3 regions of the Nonomuraea sp. NPDC049709 genome follow, and region 3 is predicted to be linked to each of the others. Evidence: riboswitches for the same ligand, from Rfam matches in the RefSeq annotation. Region 3 holds a riboswitch; each other region holds the start of a gene.

The links. A riboswitch is a leader RNA that binds a small molecule or an ion and turns the genes downstream of it on or off. The one in region 3 is predicted to bind thiamine pyrophosphate.
Region 1: another riboswitch for thiamine pyrophosphate. It lies ahead of AB0J69_RS00730 (cytosine permease); the one in region 3 lies ahead of AB0J69_RS21975 (bifunctional hydroxymethylpyrimidine kinase/phosphomethylpyrimidine kinase).
Region 2: another riboswitch for thiamine pyrophosphate. It lies ahead of AB0J69_RS56710 (FAD-dependent oxidoreductase); the one in region 3 lies ahead of AB0J69_RS21975 (bifunctional hydroxymethylpyrimidine kinase/phosphomethylpyrimidine kinase).

The regions. Positions count from the first base shown of each region.
Region 1 is NZ_JBFANM010000001.1:137,242-144,239, reverse strand. It holds gene AB0J69_RS00750 (rhodanese-like domain-containing protein) at 1-51, shown strand, start outside; partial or broken gene AB0J69_RS00745 (adenosine deaminase) at 182-633, shown strand; gene AB0J69_RS00740 (hypothetical protein) at 645-1,094, opposite strand; gene AB0J69_RS00735 (hypothetical protein) at 1,254-1,622, opposite strand; TPP riboswitch at 2,284-2,396, shown strand; gene AB0J69_RS00730 (cytosine permease) at 2,387-3,724, shown strand; gene AB0J69_RS00725 (methylated-DNA--[protein]-cysteine S-methyltransferase) at 3,684-4,262, opposite strand; gene AB0J69_RS00720 (ATP-binding protein) at 4,358-6,226, shown strand; gene AB0J69_RS00715 (ATP-binding protein) at 6,378-6,800, shown strand; gene yidC (membrane protein insertase YidC) at 6,784-6,998, opposite strand, start outside.
Region 2 is NZ_JBFANM010000118.1:13,884-20,881, forward strand. It holds gene pknB (Stk1 family PASTA domain-containing Ser/Thr kinase) at 1-1,071, opposite strand, end outside; gene AB0J69_RS56700 (thiazole synthase) at 1,225-1,932, opposite strand; gene thiS (sulfur carrier protein ThiS) at 1,973-2,173, opposite strand; gene AB0J69_RS56710 (FAD-dependent oxidoreductase) at 2,170-3,354, opposite strand; TPP riboswitch at 3,344-3,460, opposite strand; gene AB0J69_RS56715 (FAD-dependent oxidoreductase) at 3,513-4,682, shown strand; gene AB0J69_RS56720 (Rv2175c family DNA-binding protein) at 4,713-5,087, shown strand; gene thiE (thiamine phosphate synthase) at 5,065-5,703, shown strand; gene AB0J69_RS56730 (polyprenyl synthetase family protein) at 6,154-6,998, opposite strand, start outside.
Region 3 is NZ_JBFANM010000020.1:146,129-153,126, forward strand. It holds gene AB0J69_RS21955 (DUF6531 domain-containing protein) at 1-736, shown strand, start outside; gene AB0J69_RS21960 (M28 family metallopeptidase) at 785-2,287, opposite strand; gene AB0J69_RS21965 (ATP-dependent DNA ligase) at 2,407-3,354, opposite strand; gene AB0J69_RS21970 (histidine phosphatase family protein) at 3,415-4,020, shown strand; TPP riboswitch at 4,037-4,132, shown strand; partial or broken gene AB0J69_RS21975 (bifunctional hydroxymethylpyrimidine kinase/phosphomethylpyrimidine kinase) at 4,126-4,272, shown strand; gene AB0J69_RS21980 (TenA family protein) at 4,459-5,127, shown strand; gene AB0J69_RS21985 (carbon starvation CstA family protein) at 5,131-6,998, opposite strand, start outside.

The DNA of each region.
Region 1 (6,998 bases), on a different contig from region 3:
GCGCGTCGGCCGATGGTCAGCGAGACGGGCCAGGAGCCCTTCGTGGCATGAGGGGGCGTTGAAGCCCCCACTATGGCGTTCGCCCGACATTGAGGCGTCATTAGGGCGCAAACTACAGAGCCGGCTGGTCGTGCGGATCCCGGCCGGTCCATCGCCGCCCGCCAGTTGGTGACCGCGATGCGGCCTGCCGTCGATCTGGCAGGCGATCCAGTGGTGTGGCGCCGACCGGCTCGGCCACGGCGTCCGGATCATCGACGACATCGCCTTCACCTCCGACGGCGAGGCCGAGCTCGGCAGGTTGGCGGCGTACGTCCGCGATCTCCGGATTTCGCTGGAGATGTGCCGAGCAGCAATCTCCAGACCGGTGCCGCCCCGTCGATCGCCGACCACCCGATCGGCCTGCTCATCCAGCTTCGCTTGCGGGCCACCGTCAACACCGACAATCGCCTGATGAGCGGCACCTCGATGACCCGCGAACTCGCCCTGCTCGCCGACGCCTTCGGCTACGGCCTGCCCGACTTCCGCTGGTTCGCCATCAACGCGATGAGGTCCGCCTTCATCCCCTTCGACGAACGCCTGGCCATCATCGGCAACGTCATCAGGTCCTGGTACGCCGACCAGCTGAAAGCCTAAGAGTCAGCGGCTCAGTTCCACCCGTTGTCTACCTTGTAGCTGATTTGGACACCCCGGATCCCGCCTTCTCGGGCGTAGACACGCAGCGATAGGTAGGCATACTTTATGCGCTTGGTGCTGGTGCGGGTGATGGTTCCGAAGTTGGTGCCGTGGGTGCCGCAGCCGTTGCTGTCCGACCTCCAGGCGCTGTGCCCCCTGGTTCCGTCCATGTGAACCCAGACAACCTGGGCCTTCACCGGAGCGTTGTCGCCGGGACAGATGTCGCGCACCGTGAAGTTCCGAACGACGATCTTCTTCCGGTTGGCGAAGCCGATGGTCGCCCGGACGGACCCGCCACCGTTGTCGCGATAGGGGGCCACGTAGGCGGAGGCCACTTCGTCTTCCGCCTGCGCCGGGCTTGGCACCAGCAGTCCGCTCAATACTGCGATGCCCAGCGCGGCGCCCAGCATGCGTGTCTTCAACAGTCCTCCAGCAAGAGATGTTTCGGTTGGTTCGGTTGGCCGTGGGGCGTGCGCTTCAGCCCTTCCGCGTGGCCGGCGGGGGGAGATGTGCGAGGTATCGCCTCGTGGCGGATCGCGACGAAGAGCGGCGATCGATGGTGCGGGGGCCCTGCGTGAGCGTCAGGTCTGGAAGGTGAACGTCCCGCGCAGGACGGTGTCGCGCCCGCTCCAGTAGCTCTCGTGGACGGCCCGGTAGGTGACGTTGTCGAAGGCGGGGAGCACCGCGCAGGTGGCGCCGGGGTGGCGGATGTTGTCGTCTCTGATGACGATGGGCTTTCCGATCACGCCCGGGCGGGTCAGGGTCACCTTCACCCAGGCCGTCCCTGTGGTGTCATCGGCCCGGACGCACAGTTCGTTGGCAGGGTCGGCGTAGCGGACGATCCCGTCGCCGACATCCCGTTGGAAACTCGCCGCCAAGGCCGGTTGCGCGAGAATGACGCTCGCCACCGCGACAGCGACGCCGACGGTGACCGTTTTGAGCGGGTTCATCGTTCTTCCTTCTCTCGGACGGAGATCAGCCCGCCGGAGCGCCTGGTGCCAGGGGGTGGAATACGGCCTCTGACGAGGCTTGTGACATGAGCGATCCCGGCGGCCCGAGGTGCACCGGAGTGATCGTCGCACTCGCCGGCAGCAGCGTGGAATACGACCGGAATACGCCTGGTCACCCGGCATCGAGAGATGACTTCGGGCGGAACCCCTTTGCCGGGGGCGCCAGTCTTCGCAGTGATGCTGAAGGAGTTGGGGGGTGACGACGATCAGCGGCCAGATGCGCCGGCAACCCAGCTGATCGTCAGATTGCACGATCTCCGGCCGCTGTCGCCGTCGAGTTTCCAGTGATGTACAGCGTCAGGCGGTCGGATCCAGGAGGATTCGCACGCGCGAAGTCGAACGTGAGTGCGTAAGGCATTGAAGAATGCGTGCGTGGGCAGCCCGCCGACGCGGTGCGAGAGGCCTCTCCGGCTGTTCATCCGTCGTGCGGGCGGTCGGTTCGTACGGCCACCGAGTACAGCTACCGCCACGCACGTAGCTGTACTCCTGCGGACCTGCACGGACTCTCCCGAGGGCGCGATGGCAGCTACCCGGTGGTGGCCGATCTAGGACGAATGGTGCATCATGGGGGCGCGAGCTGGGATGATCCCGGCTTCGTGTACCAACCCCCCGCGGGAGCTTGGGGCAACCAGGCTGAGAGGGTAGCTACTGCTGCTGCCGACCGCATGAACCTGTCCGGGTAATGCCGGCGTAGGGAGTGTGCGATGACGCATGGCGTCGAAGAAGTTCCGCTGACCCTCGAAGGCCGCCCGCCGAAGACCCTCGGTGTGCTCGACCAGGGCGCTCTCTGGGCGAACCTCGGGGTCAGCCTCCTCGGCTTCTCCGGAGCACTGCTGCTGCTCAACCCGCTCGGCAACGCCCCGCTCAGCCTGGCCGCGGTGCTGGTGGCCACGGTGGTGGGCAGCCTGATCGGCACCGCCATGGTGGGACTGTCCGCCATCCCCGGCACGCAGACCGGGCAGCCGTCGATGGTGCTGCTGCGCGGGCTGTTCGGGGCCAGGATCTCCTACGTGCCCACGGTGCTGAACATCGTGCAGATGATCGGCTGGGGGGCCTTCGAGCTCTGGGTGATCGCGAAGGGTGCCACCGCGATCTTCGGCTCGGTGCCGTACCAGGTGTGGGTGGTCGTGGCGGGGGTGCTGACCACCGCGCTGACGATCTGGCCGCTCGGGTCGATCCGGCTGCTGCGCCGGTACGTCACCGTCGGCGTGATCATCGCGATGATCTGGTTCACGGTGTTCTTCCTGCGCGACGCCCCCTCTCCCGAGGGTGGGAGCTGGACGGCCTTCCCCGCCGCGGTCGACTACGTGATCGCGCTCTCGGTGTCCTGGGTGCCGATGGCCGCCGACTTCGCCCGCCACTCGCGCTCCAGCAGGGCCGCCTTCACCGGCGTGGTCGGCGGATACACCCTGGCCCAGGTGGCGTGTCTGGGGCTGGGCGTGTACGCGGTGGCCCTCGCGGGCGCCGCCGGGGTGCAGGCCGACCAGACGTCGGTGTTCGGGCCGTTCGTGGCGGTGCCGCTGGGCGCGCTGTTCTTCGGCATCCTGGTCCTGCGCGAGACCGACCAGTCCTTCGCCAACGTCTACTCCACCACGGTCTCGCTGCAGAACCTGATGCCGCGGATGGACCGGCGCGTCTTCTCCGTCGGCATCGGCGTGCTCACCGTGGTGATCGCCCTGCTGGTGGACGTCACCTCGTACGGGGTGTTCCTCGGCGTGATCGGGGCGGTGTTCGTGCCGATGTTCGCGGTGCTCGCCGTGGACTACTTCCTGCTGCGCCGCGGCGCGGGCTGGAACACCGCGGAGGACGCGCCCTCGCGCTGGTCGATGTTGGTGCCGTGGGCGCTGGGCTTCGCCGCCTACTGGCTGACGACCTCGACGCCGACGATCCCCCAGTGGGACTCGTGGTGGGCGGGCGTGCGCGAGGTCATCGGTTTCGTCCGGCAGCCGTGGATGAACGGCGCCCTGGGCGGTGCCTTGGTGGCCGCGCTGGTGACGCTGCTCATCGGGCTGCTGGCCCGGCGGTCCGCCGCTCGACGTTGAGCAGGTGCTGCTTGGCGGCCGCGCCCCCCGCGTAGTCGCCGAGCGCGCCGTCCTCGCGCACCACCCGGTGGCAGGGCACGATCACGCAGATGGGGTTGGAGGCCAGCGCGTTGCCGATCGCCCGCAGCGCCCGCGGCCGGCCGATGCTCTCGCCGATCTGCTCCAGCGTGGTGGTGGTGCCGTAGGGGACCGCCATGGTCTTCTGCAGCACCGTGCGCGCGAAGGTCGTGGCCAGCGTCAGGTCCACCGGCGTGGCGAACGCGCGCAGCCGCCCCGAGAAGTAGGCGTCGAGCTCTCTGCGTACGGGGTCGAGGCGTCTCGCGTCGGGCCCGATGAACCGGCCCACATGCCTGCTGACCAGCTCGAAGACGTCGTTTTCCGGCTCGAAGCTGCAGGCGGCGATGCCCTTGCCGGTCACCGCCAGCACCAGCCTGCCCACGGCCCCGTCGTAGGTGCCGAAGGCGATGTCCGGTGGTGTGTCACCCCGATAGGTGCTGGAGGTCACCCGCAGCAGGGCATCGAGATCGTTGCTCGACATACCCCTCACCCTCCCACCCGCCAGGAATTACCGTGACCGCAGCGTATCGGACGGATCGCCCGACGCACCCACCGCGCCACGTGCACTATGGAGGTGTGGGGGACGAATGGGCCGGTAGTGACGATGAGATCGCTCGCGCGGCGCTCGCCAGCTCGCCCAACGCCGTCGTGGCGCTCGATCGGGACCAGAGCGTGCTGGTGTGGAACGCCGCGGCCGAGCGCGTGTTCGGGTGGCCGGCGGAGGAGCTGCTCGGGCGCAGGGCGCCGATCGTGCCGGACGAGCTGACCGCCGAGCACAACGCCGTGCTGGAACGCGTACGCACGGGGGAGCCCGTGTCGCTGCGCACCAAGCGCGTGCGCAGCGACGGCACGGTGCTCGACCTGCGGGTGGACATCAGCGCCCTGCGACTGGGCAACGCCGTGGGCGGCTACGTGTGCGTCTACCACCCCGCCCGGGCCGACGAGGTGGCCAGGAACCGGATGGCGCGCCGGGCCAGGCTCGTGCGCCGGCTGACCGACGTGGTCGGCGACATCAACTCCGAGCTGGAGCTGTCGGCCGTGCTCGACCGGATCTCCGCCAACCTCACCGAGCTCACGGGGGCGGACGCGGGCGGGTTCGTGCTGATCGAGGGTGACAGGTTGCGGGTGGTCAGCACGTACCAGTTGCCGGACACGATCAGGGGCACCACCAGCGACCTGCGTACGAGCCTCGTGGACAAACTCTTACGCACCGGCAAGACCGTGATGCTGGAGTCCGACGGGCTCGACGACCTGGTGTGGGCGCGGCTCAACGGCCTGCACACGATCGCGCTCGGCCTGGCGGCCGTCGGCGGGCGCCCGTACGGCGCGCTCTACTCGCTGTTCGCCCGGCGCAGGCCGGGACACCTGGAGCTGGAGCTGCTGGAGCTGCTGGCCGGGCACGCGGGGATCGCCGTCGGCAACGCGGTGGCCTACCAGGAGGCGGTGCGGCAGCGGGCGCACGAGCGGGCCGTGTTCGACGCCAGCGCCGACGGCATCGCCGTGCTCGACCAGGCCGGCCACGTGGTGCGGTGGAACCCGGCCGCCGCCGAGCTGACCGCGTTGCCCGCCGCGTCCGTGATCGGCGGGCCGCCGCCGTTCCCGCTGCCCAAGCCGGGCGAGAAGGTCACCTCACAGATGGACAACGGGCGGTGGCTGGACGTGGTGAGCGCGCAGATCGAGGAGACCGGCGAGGTGGTCGTCGACTTCCGCGACGTGACCGCGGCCAAGGAGCTGGAGGAGGCCAAGGACCTGTTCCTGGCCACGACCAGCCACGAGCTGCGTACGCCGATCACGATCGTGCGGGGGTTCGCCAGCACGCTGGACTCGCGCTGGGACAAGATGGGCGACCCCGAGCGCCGCTCCGCCGTGCACACGATCGCCGAGCGGGCCAGGTCCCTGGGCGAGCTCATGGACCACCTGCTGCTGGGCGCCAGGGCCGGGGCGGACGAGCTCAAGGTGCGGATCGAGGAGTTCGACCTGGCCGAGCGGATCGACGCGGCCACGCTGGGGCTGCCCGCTCTGTCGGACCGGCACCGGGTCGAGGTGGTCATGCCGGACGGGCTGCCGTACGTGCTGGGCGACGCGCTGGCCACGGACATCGTCCTGGGGCAGCTGCTGGAGAACGCGTTCAAGTACTCGCCGAAGGGCGGCCTGATCAGCGTCGAGGCGTGGCCGGAGGACGACAACGTCGTCGTGGTGGTCGACGACGAGGGGGTCGGCATCGCCCCGGCCGACAGGGAGCGGATCTTCGAGCGCTTCGTCCAGGTGGACAGCGGCGACCGAAGACGGTTTGGTGGAGTGGGGCTCGGTCTCTACATTGTCCGCAGTCTCGCCAGGGCGCAGGGCGGAGATGTCAGCGCTCATCCGAGGCCTGGAGGAGGCACCAGAATGCGGCTCGTGCTGAGATGCGTTTCCACTATCGGATCCGACACACCGATGCGGTAACGAGGTGGTCACGGTTGAGCTGATCTATCGTCCAATGTGTACAAGCTGTGATCGAGATGCGGTTTCTGGGATTGAGTAACGGGGCATTTCGGTCGTACCGGGGAGTGTTCCCGCGGGGGGCACAGGTAACGGGGAGGTGGGTGTGTCAAGCGTGGTGCTGCTGCCGTACGCGCCGTCCAGCGTTGCCGTCGCCCGCCAGCGTCTGAGCACTGACCTGCAGGACAGTGGGGTCTTTTCCGCCGCGATCGACGATGCCGTGCTGGTGGTGAGCGAGTTGCTGAGCAACGCGCTGCGGCACGCGCATCCGCTGCCGTCGGGCATGGTGAGGGTTGCCTGGCTACGTAGTGACGATCACATCGAAGTGGCGGTGAGCGATGGGGGTGCGGCCACCGAGCCGCGGGCGGGCCGCCCGACCCTGTCCTCGCTCGGGGGCCGGGGGCTCGGCATCGTGGAATACGTGGCCGAGAGCTGGGGGGTCAGGCACGACGGGGACACGACCACCGTATGGGCCATCCTGCCCGCCCCCAGTCAGTCGATGAACGGGCAGGTGGCGGCACTCAGAGAGGCCGGCTAGCGAGCACGGCCCGCTCGCTGACGGTCCAGGCCGTGGAGACGAGCAGATAGAGGCCGGCCGCCAGGGGGAGCACCAGAGCGGCCAGCACGGAGCCGTACGGCAGCAGCCGCATGATCTTCTTCATCAGCTCCGGCTGCTCTTCCTGAACCTTGATCTGCCGGGCGGAGAACCACGCCACCGCCACGATCAGCAGAATGA
Region 2 (6,998 bases), on a different contig from region 3:
GAAATACCAGCCCGTCAGCCCGACCGCCACCACCATCACGGCGGCGAGCACCACCAGGAACCAGTTGGGCCGGAACCCGCGCCGCTGCGGAACCTCGGCCCGCGGCTGGACCAGCGTGTGGGCGGGGGCGGCCAGCGGCACCGACCGGGCGGCCGACGCGTTCCCGGCCATCGGCGGCTGGGAGTGCGCGTAGACCGGCCCGGTGCCCGGCGGAGTGGTCGTGCGCGGCAGCATCCGGTGCGCCTCGACCGCAGCCACGAGCATCGCGGTCGCGTCCGCGGGCCGGTCGTGCGGCTCGCGGGCGGTCGCGTGCGCCACCAGCGTGTCGATCAGCGGCGGCACCTCGGGCACCACCGACGACGGCGCCGGCACGGTGTCGTGGACGTGGCGGTAGGCCACCGACATCGGCGTCTCGCCGTCGTACGGCTGCTGTCCCGTCACCAGCTCGAACAGCATGATGCCCGCGGCGTATACGTCGCTGCGCACGTCGGCGGCGCCGGTGGTGACCTGCTCCGGCGCCATGTAGCCGATCGTGCCGATCATCACGCCGGTACGGGTCTGGTTGGTCGCCTCGATCGCCCTGGCCAGGCCGAAGTCGACGACCTTGACCCGGCCGTCGTCGGTCATCAGGACGTTTTCCGGCTTGACGTCGCGGTGCACCAACCCGGCCTGGTGGGCTGCGCCGAGGGCGGCGAGCACCGGGATCATGATCTCGAGCGCCTCACGGGCCGGCAGCCTGCCCCGCTCGCGCAGGATGTCGCGCAGGGTCCGGCCCGGGACGTATTCCATCGACAGGTAGACGACGTCGTTGTCGGTGCCCTGGTCGAAGACGTGCACCACGTTGGGATGGGAGAGGCTGGCAACCGACTTGGCCTCGCCGATGAACCGCCTGACGAAGGCCGGGTCCTCGGCGAGCGAGCGGTGCATGACCTTCAGCGCCACCGTCCGGTCGAGCCGGATGTCCAGCGCGAGGTAGACGGTCGCCATACCGCCCCGGGCGATCCGGCTCTCGATGCGGTAGCGCCCATCGAGGAGCCGCCCGACCAGGGGGTCCGCAGTCGTCGTATCCACCCCGCTGAGTTTACGGGCGTTTTGCCACTGGCAGGGCCCGGGCGCCCGAAACCGATGCGGAGACGTTCCCGTTGGAACGTCCCAGCTTCCGGCGAAGCGGACACGACCCCTCCCAGGTCACGACGGCCACCGGGGTCACGGGCTCCTCCGGGGTCACGGCGTCATCGGGGAGGACGCCTCGGCGTAGCGGCGGCGCGGGATGCGGCCCGCCTGCCGCGCCAGCCGCCCGGCGACCACGGCGCCCTTCATGGCCGCCGCCATGAGGTCGGGCCGCTGCGCCCTGGTGACGGCCGTGGCCAGCAGCACGGCGTCGCAGCCCAGCTCCATCGCCTGCGCGGCGTCGCTCGCCGTGCCGATGCCCGCGTCGAGGATCACCGGCACGCCGGCGGCCTCCACGATGAGCTCGATGTTGTGCGGGTTGCGGATGCCCAGCCCCGAGCCGATCGGCGCCCCCAGGGGCATCACGGCGGCGCAGCCGGCCTGCTCCAGCCGCCGGGCCAGCGCCGGGTCGTCCCCGATGTACGGCAGCACCACGAACCCGTCCGCCACCAGCCGCTCGGCCGCGTCGAACGTCTCGATCGGGTCGGGCAGCAGCGTCCGCTCGTCGGCGATGACCTCCAGCTTGACCCAGTTCGTGCCCAGGGCCTCCCGGGCCATCCGGGCCGTCAGCACGGCCTCGCCCGCGGTGAAGCAGCCGGCCGTGTTGGGAAGCACCTTGATGTCGCGCCTGTGCAGCACGTCCAGCACGGAGCCCCGCGAGCCAGGGTCGAGCCGCCGCATCGCCACCGTGGTCAGCTCGGTCCCCGACGCCGCCAGCGCCTGGTCGAGCACCTCAAGCGAGGGCGCGCCGCCGGTCCCCATGATGAGCCGGGAGGAGAACTTCTCCCCGGCGATGATCAGATCATCCACCTTGCACCGCCGTCAGAACCTCCACGCGGTCACGGTCGCGCAGCGCCGTCGAGTCCCAGGCGCCGCGCGTGACCACCTCGTCGTTCACGGCCACGGCCACTCCGGTGGTGACCGCGGTCAATATGCGTACGGCCTGCGCCACGGTGATGCCGTCGGCCACCTCGTGCGCGGCCCCGTTGATGCTAACAATCATGAAATTTCCCGAAATCTCCCCGGCGTGCACAGGGCCGCCAGCTCGCTCTCCTCGCCCAGCAGAATGGCCGTCGTGAGCGGGGCGAGCAGCACGCCGCCCCGGTGGTGCCCGGTCGCGAACGCCAGCCCCGGTGTCCCGCTCGGCCCGATGACCGGCAGGTTGTCCGGTGTCCCCGGCCGCAGCCCCGCCACCACGTCGGCGACCTCCAGCTCGGTGACGCCCGGCACCAGCTCCCTGGCGTCCCGCAGCAGCTCGTAGAGCCCGCCGGCGGTCACCCGGGTGTCGAACCCCAGCTCCTCCTGCGTGGCCCCGACCACCAGCTCGCCGTCGCCCCGGGGGACCAGGTAGACGTACGAGCCGTGCACGGTTCCGCGTACGCACCGGCCGAGCAGCGGCTGCGGCGAGCGCAACCGCATGATCTGCCCCTTGACCGGCCGCACCGGCACCTCGGCCAGCTCGGCGCTCCAGGCCCCGGCCGCCACGACGACCCGCTCGGCCCGCAGCTCGGCGGGGTCGCCGTCCAGGCGCACGCCCGTGACCGCTCCTCCTTCGCGGCCGCCCTCGCGCAGCAGCCCGGTCGCGCGGGCCCTGACCAGCGGCACGCCCCTCCGTTCCAGCGCGGCCAGCAGCGCCGCCGTCACGCGGCGCGGGTCGACCCAGGCGTCACCGGCCGCCAGCAGCCCGCCGCGCACGGAGGGAGCCAGCATCGGCTCCAGCCGGCGGCACTCCCGCCCGGTCAGCCGCTCGACCGGCAGGCCCAGCTTGTCCATGAACGCCGCCAGCTCGTCCAGCGCCGCCAGGTCGTCGGCCCCGAACGCCACGTCCAGCGTCCCGTCCGACCGGAGATCCAGCCCTCGCCCCGCGCCGGGCCGGTTCAGCCCCTGCCCCTCGCCAGGCCGGTTCGGCCCCTGCTCCGCGCCCGGTCCGGTGGCTTCGTCCAGGCCGGCGTCGGCGGAGAGCTCGGCGGCGAAGGCGGGCCAGCGGCGCAGCGAGGCCATACCCAGCCGCAGCAGCGGCGCCTCGGTGTAGGTCACCTCGCTGACCGGGGCCAGCATCCCCGCCGCCGCGTGTGAGGCCCCCGTGCCCGGAGCCGGGTCGACCACGGTGACCTGCCGCCCCGCACGGGCCATCCGCCAGGCGACGGAAAGCCCGACGACCCCGCCACCCACGATCACGTCCACATGCGCTCCCTTCGCCGGCATGATCCGGATCAGGTGTCTTGCGGTCGAAGGCCCGGTGAAGCCTTCCTCTCAGCCCGGTTACGGCCGGACTCCCGCGCGTCTTACATCCACAGCCTACGGCCTCGGTGCGACGTCCATGCACCGCCCCCGTTATGGTCATGAACGTGAAGCATGTCGTGGTGGTGGGAGCGGGCCTGGCCGGAGTGCGTACGGTCGAGGCACTGCGCGGGCGCGGGTTCGACGGCCGGATCACCCTGATAGGCCAGGAGCGCCATCGCCCCTACGACCGCCCGCCCCTGTCCAAGGCCGTCCTGGCCGGCGACGCCGACTCCAGCTACGTCGAGACCGACCTCGAGTCCATGGGCGTCGACTTCTGGCCCGGCGTCAGCGCCAAGTCGCTGCGCGCGGGCGTCGTGGAGACCACAGAGGGCGAGCTCGGCTACGACAGCCTGGTCATCGCCACCGGCGCCGAGCCGATCAGGCTGCCCGGCGACGGCCCCCAGCACGTGCTGCGCACCATCGACGACGCCCACGAGCTCAGGGCCATGCTCGTCCCCGGCGCCCGCCTCGCCATCGTCGGCGCCGGCTGGATCGGCGCGGAGGTGGCCACGGCGGCCCGCCGCGCCGGCTGCGAGGTGACGGTGATCGAGTCCGCCGAGACCCCGCTCGCGACCGCCGTCGGCACCGAGATCGGGGCCCGCACCGAGCGCTGGTACGACGGCATCGACCTGCGGCTCGGCACCATGGTCGACTCCGTGGACGAGGGCGGCGTGCGGCTGGTGGGCGGCGAGTTCGTCGAGGCCCACGCGGTCGTCACCGGCATCGGCGTGCGCCCGGCGGTCGAATGGCTGGCCGGCGCCGACATCGACCTCCACAACGGCGTCGTCACCGACGAGCACCTGCGCGCCTCGCTGCCGAACACGGTCGCCGTGGGCGACTGCGCCGCCTGGTGGTCGCGCCGCTGGCAGGTCAGGCTCAGGGTCGAACACTGGGACACCGCGCTCAACGCCCCCGAGGTCGCCGCCGCGACACTGCTGGGGGAGGAAGCCGTGTACGATCCGGTGCCATACTTCTGGTCCGAGCAGTTCGGGCACATGGTGCAATACTCCGGCCACCACCCCGCGGGGGAACGGCTGGTCTATCGAGGAGAGCCCGAGGGCAAGTGGTCGGCCGTCTGGCTCACCGCCGGCGACACCCTCGCCGCGGTGCTCGCCGTGGACCGGCCGCGCGACCTCGTACAGGGGCGGCGGATCATCGAGGCGGGCCACCGCCTCGACGCGGAACGCCTGGTAGATCCACAAGTCCCCCTACGGGATTGTGTTGTTTGAGCAAGGACGGCATGTGGTAGTTGTGGTTTCGTGACGCTTTCTGTTGCACAGATCGACCGGGAGACCGAGCAGCTCGTCGACGAGTGGCTCACGCTCCCCGAAGTGGCCTCGCGCCTTGACCTTTCGATCGGGCGGGCCAAGCAGCTCCTCAAGGACCACAAGCTCCTCGGCGTGCGCCGCGGGAGCGGCGGGCCACAGGTGCCCGCGGTGTTCCTCGATGGGAAGGACGTGATGAAGGGCCTGCCCGGCACGCTGACCGTGTTGCAGGACGCCGGCTACGACGATGTCGAGTCGCTGCGCTGGCTCTTCACCCCAGACGAGTCGCTGCCCGGATCGCCCATAGAGGCGATCAAGGCCGGCCGTCATACCGAGGTCAAGCGGCGTGCCCAAGCCCTCGCTTTCTGAGGCCCGCCTCTATCTCTGCACAGACGGCCGCCGCGACCGCGGCGACCTGGCAGAGTTCCTCGATTCGGTGCTGGCCGGGGGCGTGGACATCATCCAGCTGCGGGAGAAGGGCCTGGAGGCTCGCGAAGAACTCGCGCTCCTCGAGATCTTCCGCGACGCCTGCGACCGGCACGGCAAGCTACTGGCCGTCAACGACCGGGCGGACATCGCCTACGCCGCCCGGCCCGACGTGCTCCACCTGGGGCAGGACGACCTTCCTGTGACGGTCGCGCGAGAGATACTCGGCGACGACATCGTCATCGGACGGTCCACCCACTCCGCCGCCGAGGCTTCCGCCGCGGCCGTGGAGGAGGGCGTCGACTACTTCTGCTGCGGCCCCGTCTGGCCCACGCCCACCAAGCCGGGCCGCCCGGCCCCCGGCCCGCCGCTGCTCAGGCACGCGGCGTCGCTGGGGACGTCGCGGCCGTGGTTCGGGATCGGCGGCATCGACCTCGCCAACCTCGACGAGGTGATGTCGTACGGCGTGCGCCGGGCGGTGGTGGTCCGGGCGATCACCGACGCCGACGACCCCGGGGCCGCGGCGGCGGAGTTCGCCAAGCGGCTGTCGGCCCGCTGACCGCGAGGCGCCCGCCCTGACAGCGGGCGCCTCCAACCGGTCCCGGCGGGTCCGGCCCCGGCTCCGCGGTCCTGGCCTGCCCGATCGCCGCTTGCCCGGGCCGCCGCTGCGCCTGGCTTCCGCGCCTGGCTTCCGCGCCCGTCCTTCGGGCCCGCTCTTCGGGCGCCGTCTCCCGGGCGTCACGTCCGGGAGGTGTGGTGGCGGGCCCGGGGCCCCCGGCCGGTGTTCGCGCGCCGCTTTCCGCGCCTGGCCGTCGCGCCGCGCCTCCTTCGGACGTGGCCTGTCCGGTCGTCGCCTGTGCCCGGGGTCTGTGCGCAGTCTCCGTGCGCAGTCTCCGTGCGCAGTCTCCGTGCGCTGCGTACGTGCGGTGTGTTCGGGGAGCCGAGGCCGTCGGCCCGTTACGGCGCGTCGGGTCCAGCCGCGGTGGCGGGGCCGTGGGGAGCGGGGTGGTCAGGTTTTGCGGGAGGTGGCGGCGATGGCGAGGTCGGTCAGGGCGGCGCGGGAGTCCGGGGTGACCGGGGCCGCGTCGAGCGCCGCCAGCGCCTCCCCCAGGTAGTCGCCGATCAGGTCCTCGCACTCCTGCAGCGCACCCGTGTCGTCGATGATCTGCCGCAGCGACTCCACCCCGCGCTCGTCCAGCGCCGGATCCCCCAGCAGCCGCCGCACCGTGGCGGCCTGCGCCGGGGAGGCGGCCGCGAGCGTGCGCGCCACCAGCATCGTGCGCTTGCCCTCCCGCAGGTCGTCCCCCGCGGGCTTGCCCGTCTGGGCCGGGTCGCCGAACACCCCCAGGATGTCGTCACGGAGCTGGAACGCGATCCCGACCCGCCTGCCGTAGCCGGTGCACAGCTCGTCCATCCACGGCGCGAGCTCCCGGGCGGCGAGCACCAGGCCGAGCCTGAGCGGCTGCTCCACCGAGTATTTGCCGCTCTTGTACAGCGCCACCCGCAGCGCCGAGTCGAACGTGTTCTCCCCGTGCGCCTGCTCCAGCAGGTCGAGGTATTGCCCGCACATCAGCTCGGTGCGCATGTGGTCGTGGACCGGCTGGGCGGCCTCCAGCGACTCGCGTGGCAGGCCGCTGGCCCGCCACATCTCGCCCGACCAGATCAGCAGCAGGTTGCCCAGCAGGATCGCGGCGCCCTCGCCGAACTGCTGCGCCGAGCCGTACCAGCCGGACTTCTCGTGCATCGCCTGGAAGCGGCGGTGCGCGGACGGCATGCCTCTGCGCAGGTCGCTCTTGTCCATCACGTCGTCGTGCACCAGCGCGCTGGCCTGGAGCAGCTCAAGAGAGGCGGCGG
Region 3 (6,998 bases):
CGCGTACACCGGCACCATGGTCCGCCAGGCGGGCCGCACCCGCTACGAGTACGACCGCCAGGGCCGTACGATCCTGCGCCAGCGCGGGGTTCTGTCGTCCGAACCCCGCACCTGGCACTACACCTGGGACGCCGACGACCGGCTGACCGCCGTCACCGCCCCGGACGGGACCCGCTGGCGCTACCTCTACGACCCGCTGGGCCGCCGCATCGCCAAGGAACGCGCCGACGGCTCGCAGCGCACGGACTTCGCGTGGGACGGCCTCACCCTCGCCGAGCAGGCGTGCGAGGACCGCGTGACGGCCTGGGACTGGGCGCCCGGCTCCTTCCGCCCGCTGGGCCAGACCGAGCGCACGGCCATCCCCCAGGAGGGCACCGACGAGCGGTTCTACGCCATCGCCACGGACCTGATCGGCACCCCGGCCGAGCTCGTGGACGCCGAGGGGAACGTCGCCTGGCGGCTCCGGCACACGCTCTGGGGCGCCTCCCCGGGCGCGATCACGTCGGGGACCGACTGCCCGCTGCGCTTCCCCGGCCAGTACGAGGACGCCGAATCGGGCCTGCACTACAACTTCCTGCGCCACTACGACCCGGAGGCCGGCTGCTACGCGACCGCCGACCCCATCGGGCTGAGGGGCGGGTGGGACCCGCACGCGTACGTGGTCAACGCCACGACCTGGTCCGACCCGCTCGGCTCCACGCCCTCCCCGCTGGAGCCGCCGGAGTTCCGGGGATGACGCCGCGGCCGGGTGGAACGACCTCCCACCCGGCCGGGCGTCACGAGATCATTCAGCCGCCTCCGCCGACAGGGCGGCCGCCGCCTGCGGCGCCTGCCGGGGCGGGATGGCCCGCAAGTTGAAGGCGAACCGGGCCACCGAATCGGCGATCGCGTCCGCGTCCACGTCGAGCGCCGTGGCGTTGACGTTGGCGATCGTGTCGCACTCCTGGTGGTAGCAGACGTCGTACGCCACCCCGGCCGTGCCGCCGAACAGCGCCGCCTCCTCGGCGGTCTTGATGCCTTCCGCGCCGGTGAAGATGCCACCGGCCGGGATGCCGACCGCGATGAACGGCCCGTAGTCGGAGCGCCCGTCGAAGTCGGTGCCGACGGTGGGCAGGTCACGCGAGTCGTAGTAGGCCGCGAGTTGCTGCTCGATCTGGGCCGATCCGGGCGGGCCGGCCGGCGAGCCGACGTTGTCCGAGTCGTCCCCGTCGTACAGCTTGTAGGCGTAGTTCGGCGAGGCGACCATGTCGAAGTTCAGGTACACCCTGATCCGGTCGCGCTGCGCCTCCGACAGGGATTCCACGTACTGGTCCGAGCCGAGCAGGCCGATCTCCTCGGCGGCCCAGAAGGCGAAGCGAACCTTGTTCTTGACCGGGTAGAGCGCCATCTCCTCGGCGACCTCCAGGATCGCCGCCGTGCCGGAGCCGTTGTCGTTGATGCCGGGCCCGGCGGGCACGCTGTCGAGGTGGGCGCCCACCATGACGACGTTGCGCGGGTCACCGAAGCGGGACTCGGCGATCACGTTGTCGTTGGTGCCGAGCACGAGGTTGGAGTCGACCTTGAGCCGGACGGTCGCCCCGGCGGTGGCGGCCAGCTCGTTGCCCACGGCGAAGCTGGCGAACACCATCGGCACGCCGGCCCGCCACTCGCCGATGTCCAGCGGGAACGCGTCGGTCCGCCCCGGCTGGCCCTCGTTGAACACGATGATCCCGGAGGCCCCGGCGAAGCCCGCGTTGCGGATCTTCTGGGCGAACGCGCAGGTGCCGCGCTGGATGAGAGCGATCCGGCCGGCCACGAAGCCGGCGAAGTCCGACGCCTCGCAGCCGCTGGTCGAGCTGGGCGCCGGGGTCGGCGGCAGGGTCACGTCCACGGCCTGGACCTGCGCGGTCACGTCGCCCGCCGGGGAGGGCTGGAAGGTGAAGAAGTCCTGGTTGGGCACGAACGACTTCGAGGTCGGCGCGGTGAGGTCGAGCACCGGCGGGGAGTTCTCGGACCAGCTCTCGACGAAGTTGATCGGCTGGAGCGTGACCTTGTACCCGGCCTTGCGCAGCTTGCCCGCCACGTAGTCGACCGAGGCGTCGTAGCCGGGTGTGCCGGCGGCGCGGTTGCCGCCGTTAGCGGTGCCGATGGCCTGCAGGGCGTCGAGGTGCTTCTTGGCGTTGGCCCCCTTGACCTGCTTGACAAGGAGCTTGGCGAACACGTCGTCGAGCCCGCCCGCGTTGACCGGCGCGGCCATCGTCAGCGGTAAGGAGAGTGCGGCGATCAGAACGATGAGCATTCTTCGCATAGGGGTTCCCCCAGGAACAGACCGGAGATCGCGGCGATTTCCCCCGAGCCGCCGCCACCGGAACGTAACCCGGCCAGGAACCCCTGAGAAGACCCACTAATGCGGCAAATTCCGGACATTTACTCCGCGCGGCGGGCGCGGGCACGCCGCTTGCCCTCGTGCATCGCCTGTACGCGGGCGACCGGGATCGTGTGCCCCTCGGCGATGAGGTCGTCCGGCAGCCGCTGCGGCGCGGGCATGTGGTCGGCCCACGGATCACCCTCGGCCAGCAGCCCGGGCGCGGTGCGCATGGTGAAGTCGGCCGGCGCCACGCGGTCGAGGTCGGCCCAGGCCACGGGGAAGGAGACGGGCACGCCCGGCCGGATGCGGGGGCTGTAGGCGGCCGCCACCGTGGCGCCGCCCGCGCGCGTGGAGTCGAGGAAGACCTTGCCCGCGCGGTCCTCGCGGATGAACGCCGTGGTGGCCAGCGCCGGGTCCACCCGCTCGGCGCGGGCGGCCAGGGCCCGGGTGGCCGCCGCCAGGTCGTCCGGCGCCGTGCCCTCGGCCACGGGCACGAACACGTGCACGCCCTTCGCCCCGCTGGTCTTCACCGCCCCGCTCAGCCCGGCGTCGTCGAGGGCCTGGCGGACGAGGAAGGCGCCGCGCACGGCCAGCGAGAAGGAGTCGTCGTGCTCCGGCGGGTCGAGGTCGAGGATCATGTGGGTGGGGTGGTCGCCGACGAACAGCGCCGGGTGGTATTCCACCGCCCGCTGGTTCGCGAACCACAGCAGCGTCCTCCGGTCGTCGCACAGCGCGTACGTCACCTGCCTGCGCGACGCGTCCGCCCACACGGACACCGAGCGCACCCAGTCGGGGGCGTATTTGGGCAGGTTCTTCTGCACGAACGGCTCCTGGCCCGGGCGCACGCGGATGACCGAGAGCGCGCGGTCGCGCAGGACAGGCAGGATGCGGCCGCGGACCGCGTCGAGGTAGTCGACCAGGTCGCGCTTGGTGGCGCCGGCACCGTCGAACAACGGCTGGTCGAGGTTGGTCAGGGCGACCCCGTCGCGCGTCTCATCAGCGGCCACCCGCCCTACGATGCCGACACTCGAACGTGTGGTCAACATTCGCGGGCCACAATGATCCCCATGACGCGTTACCTCTACCTCACCCGGCACGGCGAGGCCACCCCGGACGAGAGCGGCCTCACCGACGCCGGCCGCCGCCAGGCCGCGCTGCTCGGCGAGCGGCTCCGTGGCGTCCCGCTGGCCGCCGTCCACCACGGGCCGCTCCCCCGGGCCGCCGAGACCGCCCGCCTGATCGGCGAGCACCTCCCCGGCGTCCCGCTGCGCGTGTCGGAGGCCGCCGGCGACTACGTGCCGTACCTGCCGGCCAGGGAGGAGCTGCCCCCCGAGTACGCCGACCACTTCCTCGGCTTCCTCGCCCGGTTCCCCGGGGCGGAGCCGAAGCTGGCCCGCGAGGCCCTCGACCTGTTCACCGGCCCAGTGGGCCAAACGGTGAACGGGACCCGCCACGAGCTCGTGGTCACGCACAACTTCCTGATCGGCTGGCTGGTCCGCGCCGCCCAGGACGCCCCGGAGTGGCGCTGGCTCGGGCTCAACCACGCCAACGCCGCCCTGACCGCCATCCGCTACGCCCCCGGCCGGCCGCCCTCGCTGCTCTTCTTCAACGACATGGGTCACCTTCCCGTGGAGCTGCGCTGGACCGGCTTCCCCCCGGAGCTGCGCGGCTGAGCGCCTGTTACAGTGGGCGACTGACGCGGGGTGCCCGGAGACCCGGGCTGAGATCACACCCGTCGAACCTGATCTAGTTCGCACTAGCGAAGGGACGTCATCTCGGTGAGCGACGCACCCAGAGTCCTGTCCATCGCGGGCACCGACCCCAGCGGCGGCGCCGGCATCCAGGGCGATCTGAAGACCTTCTCCGCGCTCGGCGCCTACGGCATGACGGTCGTCACGGCGCTGGTCGCGCAGACCACCACGGGCGCCCCCGCCACGACGACTGGCCGGGCGCGGTGCGGGCGGCGAAGACCTACCTGACGGAGGCGCGCTGCGCGCGGCCGACACGCTCGGCGTCGGGCACGGCCACGGCCCCGTCCACCACTTCCACGCCATCTGGTGAGCACGCCCCCAAGACTGCCGCCCCCGGATTGCCGTTCCCAAGGAGACGCGATGTTCTGCGATGACATCTGGCAGCGCACGGCCGAGCTGATGCGCGCCATCCACGAGCACCCCTTCCTCGTCGCGCTCGGCGACGGCACCCTCGACCCCGACCGGTTCGGCTTCTACATCGTGCAGGACGCCCGCTACCTGGAGGCGTTCTCCAAGGCGCTGGCCACGGCGTCCGTGCGGGCGACCGACCCTGCCGACGCGGCGTTCTGGGCGCAGAGCGCGCACACCGCGCTGGCCGCCGAGCGCATGCTGCACGCCGGCTACGCCGAGGAGCTCGGCGCCGACGCCAAGGGCCTGGCGACGTCGCCGACGTGCCTGGCGTACGCGTCGTTCCTGCAGGCCACGGCGCTCACCGCGCCCTACCCGGTGATCGCGGCGGCGGTGCTGCCGTGCTTCTGGATCTACCAGGACGTCGGTACGGCGCTGCTGAAGTACGCCACCCCGGAGCACCCGTACGTCAAGTGGATCTCCACCTACGCGGACCCGGCCTTCGCGGCCTCCGTCGAGCTGGCCAAGGGCATCGCCGACCGGCTCGCCGCCGCCGCCGACCCGGCCACCCGCGAGGCCATGGGGGAGGCCTACGGCCGGGCGGCGGCGTACGAGTGGATGTTCTGGGACAGCGCCTGGCGGCGCGAGACCTGGCCGACGGAGCGGTGGCTCGCGCCCTGACGGTCACGGCGCCTTGGCCATCATCTCCTTCTCCTCGCGGGTGGCGATGAGCCCGGCCGGGGCGAGGATCTTGGACTCCTCGAACGGCGCCTCCGTGTCCGGCAGCGGCTCCCGCGTCCTGATCGCCTTGATCCACACGCGCGCCGCGTCGAGGATCACCACGATGATCAGGATCGCGAACAGCGCCGCCAGGACGCCGTCGACGGTGGAGTTGATCACGATCTGCTGCATCGCGCCGGTCGTCTTGGCGGGCGCGAGGAGCTGTCCCTGGTCGAGCGCCGTCTGATAGCGGTCACGCTGGGCGAAGAAGCCGAGCGTGGGGTCGGTCGAGAACACCTTCTGGTAGCTGGCGGTCAGCGTGACCGCCACGTCCCAGGCCAGCGGCACCCCCGTCACCCAGGCCCACTTGAGCCGGCCGCTCTTGATCAGCAGGGTCGTGGCCACGGTGAGCGCGACGGCCGCCAGGAGCTGGTTGGCGATGCCGAACAGCGGGAAGAGCTGGTTGATGCCGCCGAGCGGGTCGTTGACGCCCTGGTAGAGGAAATATCCCCAGGCCGCCACGACCACGGCGCTGGAGGCGACCAGCCCCGGCCACCAGCTCACCCGCGCGATCGGCTTCCACAGGTTGCCCAGCGTGTCCTGGAGCATGAACCGCCCCACCCGCGTCCCGGCGTCGACGGTGGTGAGGATGAACAGCGCCTCGAACATGATCGCGAAGTGGTACCAGAACGCCTGCAGCCCCGCTCCCCCGAGGAACCCGGAGAAGATCTGCGAGATGCCCACCGCCAGCGTGGGCGCGCCGCCCGTCCGGGCGATCAGCGTCTCCTCCTGCACGGCCGCCGCGGCCGCCTGCAACTCCTCGGGCGTGATGACGAAGCCCATGTTGGTGACCGCCTCGGCGGCGGTCTGCACGGTGGCCCCGACGACACCCGCCGGGGAGTTCATCGCGAAGTAGAGCCCGGGGGTCAGCACGCAGGCCGCCGTGATGGCCATGATGGCCACGAACGACTCCATGAGCATGGAGCCGTAGCCGATCATCCGGACCTGGGTCTCCTTCTGGATCATCTTCGGCGTGGTGCCCGACGAGATCAGCGAGTGGAACCCCGACAGCGCCCCGCAGGCGATGATGATGAACACGAACGGGAACAGCGACCCGGCGAACACCGGCCCCTTGCCGTTGAACGCGAAGTCGGTGAACGCGGTGGTCTGCAGCGGAGGCGCGGTGACGGCGATGCCGATGGCGATCAGCACGATGGTGCCGATCTTCATGAAGGTCGAGAGGTAGTCGCGCGGCGCGAGCAACATCCAGACGGGCAGCACGGCGGCGACGAACCCGTACGCGATCAGCCACAGCGCCAGCGCCGACGGGCTCAGCGTGAAGAACGGCGCCCAGCTCGAGTCCTGCACCCACCCGCCGGCCACGATCGCCAGGATCAGCAGCGCGACCCCGATCACCGTGGTCTCGACGACCTGGCCCGGCCGGATCACCCGCAGGTAGAACCCCATGAACAGGGCGATCGGGATGGTCATGGCGATGGAGAAGACACCCCACGGCGACTGCGCCAGGGCGTTGACCACGACCAGCGCCAGCACGGCCAGCAGGATGATCATGATGGCGAAGACCGCGATGAGCGCCGCCGCCCCGCCGATCGGCCCGATCTCGTCGCGGGCCATCTGCCCGAGGCTGCGGCCGTTGCGGCGCATGGAGAAGAACAGGATCACCATGTCCTGCACGGCCCCCGCGAAGATCACTCCCGCGATGATCCAGATGGTGCCGGGCAGGTAGCCCATCTGTGCCGCCAGCACCGGCCCGACCAGCGGGCCGGCCCCGGCGATGGCGGCGAAGTGGTGACCGAACAGGATCCGCCGGT